Regions from separate parts of the Stenotrophomonas sp. YJH_SMC_36 genome, predicted to be linked through region 2. Evidence: riboswitches for the same ligand, from Rfam matches in the RefSeq annotation. Region 2 holds a riboswitch; the other holds the start of a gene.

Region 1 (5,555 bases), on a different contig from region 2:
ACAGGGCGATGCGCTTTTCCGGTTCGCTCATGGGCCTCTCGCTGGCGGTTGCCTGAATCCGAGTATCGCCGATCCGCGCGCACGCTGACGTGACAGGCCGCCGCCGTGCGAAGATGCCGGACGGTTCCCCATGCCCCCTGGAGTGAGTCGATGAGTCGTGAGCGCGTTCCCCATCTGGTCGTTGTCGGCGGCGGTTTTGCCGGCCTCTGGGCCACCCGTGCGCTGGCACGCGAACGCATCCGCATCACCCTGGTCGACCGCCGCAACCATCACCTGTTCCAGCCGCTGCTGTACCAGGTCGCCACTGCAGGCCTGTCAGCGCCGGACATCGCCGCACCGCTGCGCCACATCCTCGGCCACCAGCGCAACGTGGAAGTGCGGCTCGGTGAGGTCGTGGCCATCGACAGGCAGCTCCGCCAGGTGCGGCTGGCCGACGGCAGCACGCTGGACTACGACAGTCTGCTGCTGGCTACCGGCGCCACTCACGCCTACTTCGGCAACGACCAGTGGGCCGATGATGCGCCCGGCCTGAAGACCCTCGACGATGCCATTGCCCTGCGCCGCAAGCTGCTGCTGGCGTTCGAGCGCGCCGAAGCCGAACCGGACCCGGCCAGGAAGGCGGCATGGCTCAGCTTTGCCGTCGTCGGCGGCGGCCCGACCGGCGTCGAACTGGCGGGCACCCTGGCCGAGATTGCGCGCCATACGCTGCGCAATGAATTCCGCCACATCGATCCGGCCAGCGCCAAGGTGCGCCTGGTGGAAGCCGGTCCACGCGTGCTGTCCTCGTTCCCGGAAGTGCTCTCGCTGAAGGCGCGCCGGCAGCTGGAAAAGCTGGGTGTGGAAGTGCTGACCGGAACGCCGGTGAGCAACATCGACAGCCAGGGCTTCACGCTGGGTGACCAGTTCGTGCCGGCGCGCACCGTGGTGTGGGCGGCCGGCGTGGCCGCCTCGCCGCTGGCGCGCACGCTGGACGTGCCACTGGACCGTGCCGGGCGCGTGCAGGTGCAGCCGGACCTGACCCTGCCCGGGCATCCGGAACTGTTCGTGGCCGGCGATCTGGCCGCGGTGAACCAGGCCAACGGCAAGCCCGTGCCCGGCGTAGCGCCCGCCGCCAAGCAGATGGGCAAGTACGTGGCCGAGGTCATCCGTGCACGCCTGCACGGCAGGCCGGAGCCCGGTCCCTTCAAGTACGCGGACTACGGCAACCTGGCCACCATCGGCCGCATGGCCGCCATCGTGCACCTGGGGCGCCTGCAGCTGTCGGGCGTGCTGGCCTGGTGGTTCTGGCTGGCCGCGCACGTGTTCTTCCTGATCGGCTTCCGCAACCGCATCGTGGTGCTGCTGAACTGGGCGGTGGCGTATTGGAGCTACCAGCGCAGCGCACGCATCATCTTCGGCGATGACCAGGATGACCGCCGGCCGAAACGGTAGCGCAGGTCTGCAACGGGGTCAGATCCCTTTCCTGTGGGGATCTGACCCCACATGGTGTGAACCTACTGCTGCATCAGGCCCATTTCGTCAGCACTCACCTGCATATACATGAACGCAGCGGCCTCGTCGGACATTGACTGCCCCGGCGGAAGGCTGTCGAGCCACGCGGTGATACGCGCATGACGGTCTTTCAATGCATCGCCCATCGCTTGCTTCTCCGCGTCAGTGGCACGTTCCTGCATCTCGCTGCGCAGCAGGTCATCGCCGATGCCCCATTTTTCGGCGAGCGGAATCAGATCGACCAGTTCGGCCGGCACCAGATCGCGGCGTAAACGGGGCGTATTCGGCGCGGTCAGGCCACGCTGCGAGGCCAGCTCGGCGGCGGTACCGATCTGCCCGTGCTGAAGCGGCGACGGCGGTGCCGGTGTCTGCGTGCAGGCCTGCAGGGCCAAGCAGAGGGTCAACAGCAGCATCCAACGGACCTTCATCGGATCGATCCCTGTGTCGATGGTCGCAGCGATAATCGCATGGTCAGAGTTCCTGTCGTCGCATGTTGTGAATGTCCTGAACCTAGTGATGGCGGAGGGCCGGAGCCGAGCACGGCCCGTCTCTAAAGAATTCCCTCGGTCGGCGCCTGCAACCACGCCAGCTTGCGCTCGCGCGGTAGCTGTTTGAGCTGCCACTCGGCGCGCGAAGCCGCGGAGCGGTCCGGGTACTCGCGCACGGCCAGGATGCGCAGCGGCGGGCGGGCCCGGGTGTAGCGCGCCCCCGTACCGGCGCGATGGGCGGCGAAACGCGCGTCCACGTCGGTGCTGATGCCAGCGTAGTAGCTGCCATCGCGGCATTCGAGCAGGTACAGGAACCACGGGCGGTGGGACGGGGCCATGCCGGGATTATGCCGTGCTGCACCGCAGCGGATATACTGCCCGCGAATGCAGGAGAGAGGCGCCGCGCTGGCGCCCGCCGAAGGCGCAGGCTCCCATGATCGCTCAGGCCGGTGGGCTGGAATCCCACCAACCATGCATTCGACTCGCCGAGCTGGAGAGAGGTCACCGGGCATGCCCGGTACGATCCGCCGAAGGGGCACGCGGCCTACGCCGCTGAACTCTCAGGCAAAAGGACAGCGGGAGCGGCACCGGTCATCGTCATCCCGTCATTGCGCAGGCAATGACGGCGTCCGCGCATGGCCGGCCCCACCGCGTCCGGAGCCTGTTCCATGTTGCTGTCCATCATCTACCTGATCGCCATTTCCGCCGAAGCCATGACCGGCGCACTGTCCGCGGGACGCCGCCGCATGGATCTGTTCGGCGTGGTCATGATCGCCTGCGTTACCGCGCTCGGCGGTGGTTCATTGCGCGACATCCTGCTTGGCCACTATCCGCTGGGCTGGGTCAAACATCCCGAGTACCTCGGCTTCACCGTGTGCGCGGCGCTGATCGCCACCTGGGTCGCACGCTGGATGCACCACTTCCGCCGCACCTTCCTGGTGCTCGACGGCCTGGGCCTGATCGCCTTCACCCTGATCGGTTGCTCGATCGCACGCGAGGCCGGTCATGCCACACCGATCGTGCTGATCGCCGGCATGCTGACCGGTGCGTTCGGCGGCGTGCTGCGCGACATTCTGTGCAACGAAGTGCCCCTGATCTTCCAGAAGGAGCTGTACGCGATCATCGCGCTGCTGACCGGCGCCGCCTATCTGCTGCTGCTGCACTGGAACGTGTCCGATGCCACGGCCATCCTGTGCTGCCTGGCGGGCGGCTTCGCCCTGCGCCTGCTGGCCATCCACTACCGCTGGGAAATGCCGAAGTTCGTGTATCACGACGAAGTGCATTGAACGATGGCGTGTTCGCCGGGCATGGCCCGGCGCTACAGAAGAGCGGTATCCACGCATAGCGTGGATCTAGAGCCTGAACTTCATAGGGCTGCCCCCCGCGCGTATCCGCTCTGGATAGTCATCCGACGGATACAGTGGGGGTTCGCATCCCCAACCGCTGTCGGAATCGTGGGCTTCCAGCAACGCAGGATCGATCCATTCGCACAAGTAGTCGCTATCAGATCGTCTTTCGAAGCCTGGACAGTTCACTTTGCCCTCCACTTCAATGGAGTTGTGGGTGCTGCCGAGGTAGCTAGCGCTCAGGTGCCCCGCCACTTGGGTGTAAGTCCCCGTCTCGAGGAAAGTCTGAACAGTCAGATCGCCACCTACGGCCAAAATCCCATCATTTAGTGAGCACGCGTGGAGATGCTCACACATAAGATCGTCGCGTACGAAGACCCAACCACCACAGTCAAGATTGCGGGCGCTGAGACTGCCCAGGACGATCACACACCGGGTCTCGCCCAGATCATTGAGCGCCAGCGTGCCTTCTACGCTCAGATCTCCGTCGACGATCACGCAATCCGTTTCCCAGTCTGAGCGCCAGTCGCCAACGAGGGACGCCGCAGGCACCATCTTGTACGAAGAGGGGGACTCACGATCATCGCTCGGTTGGTCGGCAGAGGCCGCGATCATCGCCCTGGCCTTCAACGTCGTACGCAGAAGTGCCTGGTCTCCTTCGTTGCGGTAAAGCTCGATTCTTTCATCAAGCTCCGCCAGCAGACTTGCCGTCGTCGCGGGAGACGAGGGTTCAAACCAGTCCTCGATGACGGAGATCGCATCATCGGCAATCGGGCCGCCCTTCAAGCGAACGAGGGCCGCTGCGGCCTCTCCGGAAACTGATCGGCATTCTGGCCCCAGCGGGCTGTCGTCGGGGAAAACGTACATCGGCGGGGTCCAGCCAGGCGAGGCCCCGATCTTCGGCCCAAGCCGCAAGCAGGTTCCATGCAATTCTTCCGAAATCGTGCCGTGGCCTGCCCCTATCCACGCATGGCGTGGATCTACCGCGTCAACCGCATCGTGAATGGTCGTCGGGGTTCGCACCACCCCGGCGATGGACCTGGCGCTGTCGTTCATGCGCAGCGCCAGGCGCATCGCCGGTGCGGACGGGCCGGTCTCCAACTCCGACCGGCCCTGATCGCGGCCGCACCCCCGCAGGCGCAGGCCGCCATCCACACACATGCCGCGCTCAGGCGGCTTCTGACACCGTCACTTCGCGACGGGCGCGCACGGCCGCAGCCAGTCGCTCCAGCACCGTCACGGTGGTGTCCCAGTCGATGCAGCCATCGGTGATGCTCTGCCCGTAGACCAGCGGCTGGCCTTCCACCAGTTCCTGCCGGCCTCCCACCAGATGGCTCTCGATCATCACGCCCACGATGCGCTGTTCGCCGTCCTCCAGCTGAACGGCGATGTCTTCGATCACCTTCGGCTGGTTTTCCGGGTTTTTCAGGCTGTTGGCATGGCTGGCATCGATCATCAGCCGCGTCGGCAGCCGGGCCTTGGCCAGTGCCTGGCAGGCGTCGGCCACGCTGGCCGCGTCGTAGTTCGGCTGCTTGCCGCCGCGCAGGATCACATGGCAATCCGGGTTGCCGGTGGTCGAAACGATGGCGGTGCCGCCCTGCTTGGTCACCGACAGGAAGTGATGCGGGTTGGAGGCCGCGCCGACCGCATCGGCCGCGATCTTGACGTTGCCATCGGTGCCGTTCTTGAAGCCCACCGGGCACGACAGGCCGGAGGCCAGTTCGCGGTGCACCTGGCTTTCGGTGGTGCGTGCGCCGATCGCGCCCCATGCCACCAGGTCGGCGATGTACTGCGGCGAGATCACGTCAAGGAATTCAACGCCGGCCGGCAGGCCCAGCTTGTTGATGTCGCGCAGCAGGCCGCGGGCAATGCGCAGGCCCTTGTCGATCCGGAAGCTGCCGTCCAAGTCCGGGTCATTGATCAGGCCCTTCCAGCCCACCGTGGTGCGCGGCTTCTCGAAGTACACGCGCATGACGATCTCGAGCTCGCCGGCCAGCGCGTCGCGCAGCGGCTTCAGGCGTTGTGCGTACTCGATGGCCGCATTCGGATCGTGGATCGAACACGGGCCGACCACGACCGCCAGGCGATCGTCGCGGCCATGCAGGATCTGGTGCAGGGCCGCGCGCGAAGCACTGACGGTGTCGGAGGCTTCATCGTCACACGGCAGCATCGCCAGCAGCTGGGCAGGCGGTGTGAGCGGTTCGATGGTGCGGATGCGCAGGTCGTCGGT
Region 2 (5,555 bases):
CCTTGACCGCGCACGGGCCGACGCCCGGGCCGCCGCCGCCATGCGGGATGCAGAAGGTCTTGTGCAGGTTCAGGTGGGAAACGTCCGAACCCCACTTGCCCGGCTTGGCCACGCCGACCAGGGCGTTCATGTTGGCACCGTCGGTGTACACCTGGCCGCCGTGCTTGTGGATGATCTCGCAGATCTCGACCACCTCCTCCTCGAACACGCCGTGCGTGGACGGGTAGGTCATCATGATCGCGGCCAGGCGGTCGCTGTACTTCTCGGCGTTGAGTCGGATGTCCTCGACATCGACGTTGCCGTTGGCATCGGTCTTGGTGACCACCACCTTCATGCCGCACATCTGTGCCGAGGCCGGGTTGGTACCGTGGGCCGAATCCGGAATCAGGCAGATGTCGCGATGCTCCTCACCACGCGAGCGGTGGTAGGCGCGGATCGCCAGCAGGCCGGCGTACTCGCCCTGTGCACCCGAGTTCGGCTGCAGGCTGACCGCATCGTAGCCGGTGCATTCGACCAGCATCGCTTCCAGCGACTCGATCAGTTCCTTGTAGCCCAGTGCCTGATCGGCCGGCACCAGCGGATGGATCTGCGAGAACTCCGGCCAGGTCACCGGGATCATCTCGGCGGTGGCGTTGAGCTTCATGGTGCACGAGCCCAGCGGGATCATCGTGCGGTCCATCGCCAGGTCCTTGTCGGCCAGTGAACGCAGGTAGCGCAGCAGTTCGTGCTCGCTGTGGTGCGTGTTGAACACCGGATGGGTCAGGAACGCGGACTGGCGCAGCAGCCCGGCCGGCAGCGCGTCGGCGGTGCTGGCATCCAGCGCATCCACATCGGCTTGGGCACCGAAGACGGCGGCCAGCGCAACCACATCGGCGCGGGTGGCGGTCTCGTCCAGGCTGATGCCGACCGAGTCGCTGTCGATCGCGCGCAGGTTGTAGCCGGCGGCGCGCGCCTTGGCGTGGATCTCATCGGCGTGCACACCGGTGACGTGCAGGGTGTCGAAGAAGTCGCCAGCAACCTGCACGCCGGCCTTGCGCAGTGCGGCGGCCAGGATCGCGGCCAGGCGGTGGGTGCGGCGGGCGATGCGGGTCAGGCCTTCCGGACCGTGGTAGACGGCGTACATCGAGGCCATCACCGCCAGCAGGACCTGTGCGGTACAGATGTTGGAGGTGGCCTTCTCGCGGCGGATATGCTGCTCGCGGGTCTGCAGGGTCAGGCGGTAGGCCGGGTTGCCCTGCGCATCGATCGAGACGCCGATCAGGCGGCCGGGCATCGAGCGCTTGTAGGCATCGCGGCAGGCCATGAACGCCGCGTGCGGGCCACCGAAGCCGAACGGCACGCCGAAACGCTGGCTGTTGCCGACCACGATGTCCGCGCCCCATTCGCCCGGTGCGGCGAGCAGGGTCAGCGCCAGCAGATCGGTGGCCACGGCGACCAGGCCGCCGCGTGCATGCACGGCCTCGACCAGTGCCCGGTAGTCGGCCACCTGGCCGAACGTATCCGGATACTGCAGCAGCACGCCGAAGCTGTCTGCTTCCAGCGCTTCGGCCGGGGTGCCGACGCGCAGCACGATGCCCATGGGCTCGGCGCGGGTGCGCAGCAGCTCCAGGGTCTGCGGGTGCACGGCATCGTGCACGAAGAAGGTGTCCGACTTCGACTTGGCCGAACGCTTGGCCAGGGTCATCGCTTCGGCCGCTGCGGTGGCTTCGTCCAGCAGCGAGGCGTTGGCGATCTCCATGCCGGTCAGGTCGGCGCACAGGGTCTGGAAGTTGATCAGCGCTTCCATGCGGCCCTGCGAGATCTCTGCCTGGTACGGGGTGTAGGCGGTGTACCAGGCAGGGTTTTCCAGGATGTTGCGCAGGATCACGTTCGGCGTGTGGGTGCCGTAATACCCCTGGCCGATGAAGCTGCGCAGCACGGTGTTCTTGTCGGCGATCGCGCGGATCTTCGCCAGCGCCTCCACTTCGGTGATCGACTCCGGCAGCGCCAGCGCTGCCGGCGACTTGATCTTGGCCGGCACGATGGCATCGGTCATCGCATCCAGCGACGCGTGGCCGACGACGTCGAGCATCTGCGCGATCTCGGCGTCATTGGGGCCGATATGGCGCTCGACGAACGCACTGTGGTGCTCGAGCTCACGCAGGGAAGGGGTGTTCTGGGACATGGCGAAGGATCCGTCAGGAAAGGGCACACGCACGGGCACAGGCCGCCGGATGGCGGGCTGCGGGGCGCCCCTCTGTCCTTTTGCCTGAGAGTTTGGAAGCGCGGCTGGCCGCAGCTTCGTGCCCCTTCGGCGCCGGATCGAACCGGTCTCTCCAGAGTTGTGTTGCGGGTGGTATCGGGCCTGAGCGATTACGGGCGTTGCGCCTTCGGCAGCGGTGTTCCGCTTCTCCCACCGTGTTGCCCGCCGATTATAGCCGGTTATGGCCCGCTGCCGGGGCCGCCCGGGCAGGGCCGGCGCCTGAATGGCCGATGGCCCGGGGCGTGCGTTTTGTGCGGTGCTGCATGGCATCGGGCGCATTCCCCGCCTATGATGGGCGGATACCCGAATTCATCTGGCGCCGTCCCTGCTGCAGCGGGACCGGCGCCCGCCGTGCGTGCCGCGCATGGCCTTGCCGGACACCGTTCACATGACCGCCGCTGTTGCTCCGTCCACCCGTCGCATGGCCCTGCTGCTCGCAGGCCTGGCCATGTTCGGCCCGTTCTCCATCGACACCATTTTCCCGGCCTTCCCGCAGCTGGCCCAGCGCCTGGCGGTGGATGAGGTGGCCGTCCAGCAGACCATCAGCGTCTACCTGCTGTTCTATGGCCTGATGAGCCTGGCGCACGGGCCGCTGTCCGATGCCTGGGGCCGCAAGCGGGTGATCCTCGGTGGCCTGGTGGTATTTGCCGGGGCCTCGGTCGGCTGCGCGCTGTCCACCGATCTGCCGACCTTGCTGGCGTTCCGCGCGCTGCAGGGCCTGTCGGCGGGCGTGGGCATGATCGTCGGCCGCGCGGTGATCCGTGACCTGTACCACGGCCATGACGCCCAGCGGTTGATGAGCCAGGTCTCGATGCTGTTCGGCATCGCGCCGGCCATCGCCCCGATCATCGGTGGCTGGATTCTGCTCAGCGGTGCCGGCTGGCCGCTGATCTTCTGGTTCCTCGTGGTGTTCTCGCTTGTGCTGCTGGTGGCCACCGCGCGCTTCCTGCCGGAAACGCATCCGCTGGAGGCGCGGGTACCACTGTCGCCGCGCGCACTGCTGCGTGACTATGTGCGCATCGGCTTCAACCCGCGTTTCCTGCGCCTGGCACTGGCCGGCAGCATCGGCTTCGGCGGCATTTTCCTGTACATCGCATCCGCGCCGGTGTTCGTGATGCAGCACCTGCATCTGGGCGAAGGCGACTTCGCCTGGCTGTTCATTCCCACCATCGGTGGCATGACGGCCGGCGCGTTCCTGTCCGGGCGCATGGCCGGGCACACCACGCCGACCCGGCAGGTGACCATCGGCTTCTCCCTGTGCGCGCTGTCGACACTGCTCAACGTCGGCTACGTGGTGCTGGCGCCGCAGTTCGCGCTGCCGTGGGCGGTACTGCCCATTTTCCTGGGCGGCATGGGCATGGCGCTGATCTTCCCGATCCTGGCGCTGGCCGTGCTCGACATGTATCCGCACCAGCGCGGCCTGGCCTCGTCGCTGCAGGCCTTCGCGCAGCTGATGGTCAGCACCGTGGTGGCCGGTGTCGTCTCGCCCCTGCTCAGTGCCAGCCCGCTGCATCTGGCGCTGGGCCAGGCCGGCTTCTTCGCCGCCGGGTTTGTGTTCTGGTACTGGGAACACCGCCGTGAGCGCGCAGTGCAGGCCTTGGTCACGGACCTCTGACCGGCCGCAGGGGCGGTGGCGGGCGACCCGTGAAGCGGCGCCACGGCCGGGGTGCGCTATCCTTGCGCCCCCCGTAGCGATGCCGCCCCCATGTCCACCACCTCCAAGACCCGTCGCGACCAGCGCCGCCGCCAGGAAGAGAAGGCTGCCAACAAGGCCGCTGCCCAGACTTCGCCGGTGGAGCCGCATGCCGAACTGCGTGATGCGCAGCGCACGCTGCTGGCAGGTGTCGTGCGCCGCGATGGCGAGTGGGTGCTGGGCATGGATGGCCGTATCGCCGGGCATAGCGAGAGCGCCGCGCAGGTACTGGCGTTGATCATGCAAGCCGGTGAACTGCACGAGCGCAACGGTACGCCGGTGCGTCTGATGTATTCCGACGCGCTGCGCGATGCCGCGCAGGCCGAGGCCAGGGAGAAGGGCCAGACCTTCGAGGAATACAAGGCCGAGCTGGCCGCCGCGATGGCGGCGAAGAAGAACAGCTGACCCGTAGTGGGTAGCGCCGGGCCATGCCCGGCGAACGCAGCGGTGTGATCAAGGCCGCCGGGCATGGCCCGGCGCCACCGGAACGAAAGGGGCGGATCCTCGCGGATCCGCCCCTTTTCTCATTTCGCCACCGGGGCCGCAGCGCTGGCCTGCCAGCCGCACATCTGGCCTTCGTTCTGCTGCTTGAGCCACTCATTGACCGGGCTGAAGTACTCGATCATCGGGCCGGCATCCAGCTTGTCGGTGCCGGTCAGCTCCTTCAGCGTGGCCTGCCACGGCTGGCTGGCGCCCTTGCTGAGCATCGCCCAGTACTTCTGGCCGGCTTCCTTGTTGCCGTAGAAGGTGCACTCGTGCAGCGGGCCCTTGTAACCCGATGCATCGCACAGGCCCTTGTAGAACTGGAACTGCAGGATGCGGGCGAGGAAGTAGCGGGTGTACGGCGTATTGCCCGGCACGTGGTACTTCGCGCCCGGATCGAAGAACTCCTCGCCGCGGGTGCTGGCCGGGGCAACGCCCTGGTATTTGGCCTTCAGGTCCCACCATGCCTTGTTGTAGTTGTCGGCGGTGATCGATCCGTCAAACACGCCCCAGCGCCAGCGGTCGATCATCAGGCCGAAGGGCAGGAATGAAACGCCCGACAGCGCCATGCGCATCTGCGCGTTGATCACGGCCTCGCGGCTTTCCTGCGGTGCATCAACGAGACCGATCGAATTCAGGTACTTGGGCGTCATCGCCAGCACGATCGTGTCGCCGATTGCTTCGTGGAAGCCATCGTTGGCGCCGCCCTGGAACAGGGGCGGCAACGGGTTGTAGGCCAGGTCGTAGTAGATGTGGCCCAGTTCGTGATAGATGGTGGTGAAGTTCTCTTCGTTCGGCTTGATGCACATCTTGGTGCGCACATCGCCTTCCATGTTCATGTCCCAGGCGCTGGCGTGGCAGACCACGTCACGGTCGTCAGGCTTGATGAACTGGGTCTTGTCCCAGTACGACTGCGGCAGCGAGGGCATGCCCAGCGACACGTAGAAATCCTGTGCGCGCTCGGTCATCTGTTTCGCGGTACGCAGTTCGGCTTCGCGCTGTGCCCTGTACTGGCCCGCGACGCTGGCATCCCTGCCAGCCTTGGCCAGCGCAGCACTCAGGTTGGTCTGGTACTGCTTTTCCAGTGCGGCGGTGATGTCCAGGCTTCCGGCACCGGGATAGGGCTCCAGCTGGTCC

What was found. A riboswitch is a leader RNA that binds a small molecule or an ion and turns the genes downstream of it on or off. The one in region 2 is predicted to bind glycine.
Region 1: linked by a shared signal. The riboswitch ahead of AC5P76_RS08345 (trimeric intracellular cation channel family protein) and the one ahead of gcvP (aminomethyl-transferring glycine dehydrogenase) in region 2 are both predicted to bind glycine.

What each region holds. Positions count from the first base shown of each region.
Region 1 is NZ_JCAFTD010000003.1:386,076-391,630, reverse strand. Features, by position in the region: gene AC5P76_RS08365 (NYN domain-containing protein) at 1-31, opposite strand, end outside; gene AC5P76_RS08360 (NAD(P)/FAD-dependent oxidoreductase) at 151-1,431, shown strand; gene AC5P76_RS08355 (hypothetical protein) at 1,494-1,904, opposite strand; gene AC5P76_RS08350 (GIY-YIG nuclease family protein) at 2,042-2,317, opposite strand; glycine riboswitch at 2,357-2,446, shown strand; glycine riboswitch at 2,460-2,565, shown strand; gene AC5P76_RS08345 (trimeric intracellular cation channel family protein) at 2,648-3,265, shown strand; gene AC5P76_RS08340 (hypothetical protein) at 3,332-4,381, opposite strand; gene AC5P76_RS08335 (3-deoxy-7-phosphoheptulonate synthase) at 4,494-5,555, opposite strand, start outside.
Region 2 is NZ_JCAFTD010000001.1:484,351-489,905, forward strand. Features, by position in the region: gene gcvP (aminomethyl-transferring glycine dehydrogenase) at 1-2,164, opposite strand, end outside; glycine riboswitch at 2,227-2,329, opposite strand; gene AC5P76_RS02050 (multidrug effflux MFS transporter) at 2,631-3,857, shown strand; gene AC5P76_RS02055 (hypothetical protein) at 3,948-4,340, shown strand; gene AC5P76_RS02060 (M2 family metallopeptidase) at 4,460-5,555, opposite strand, start outside.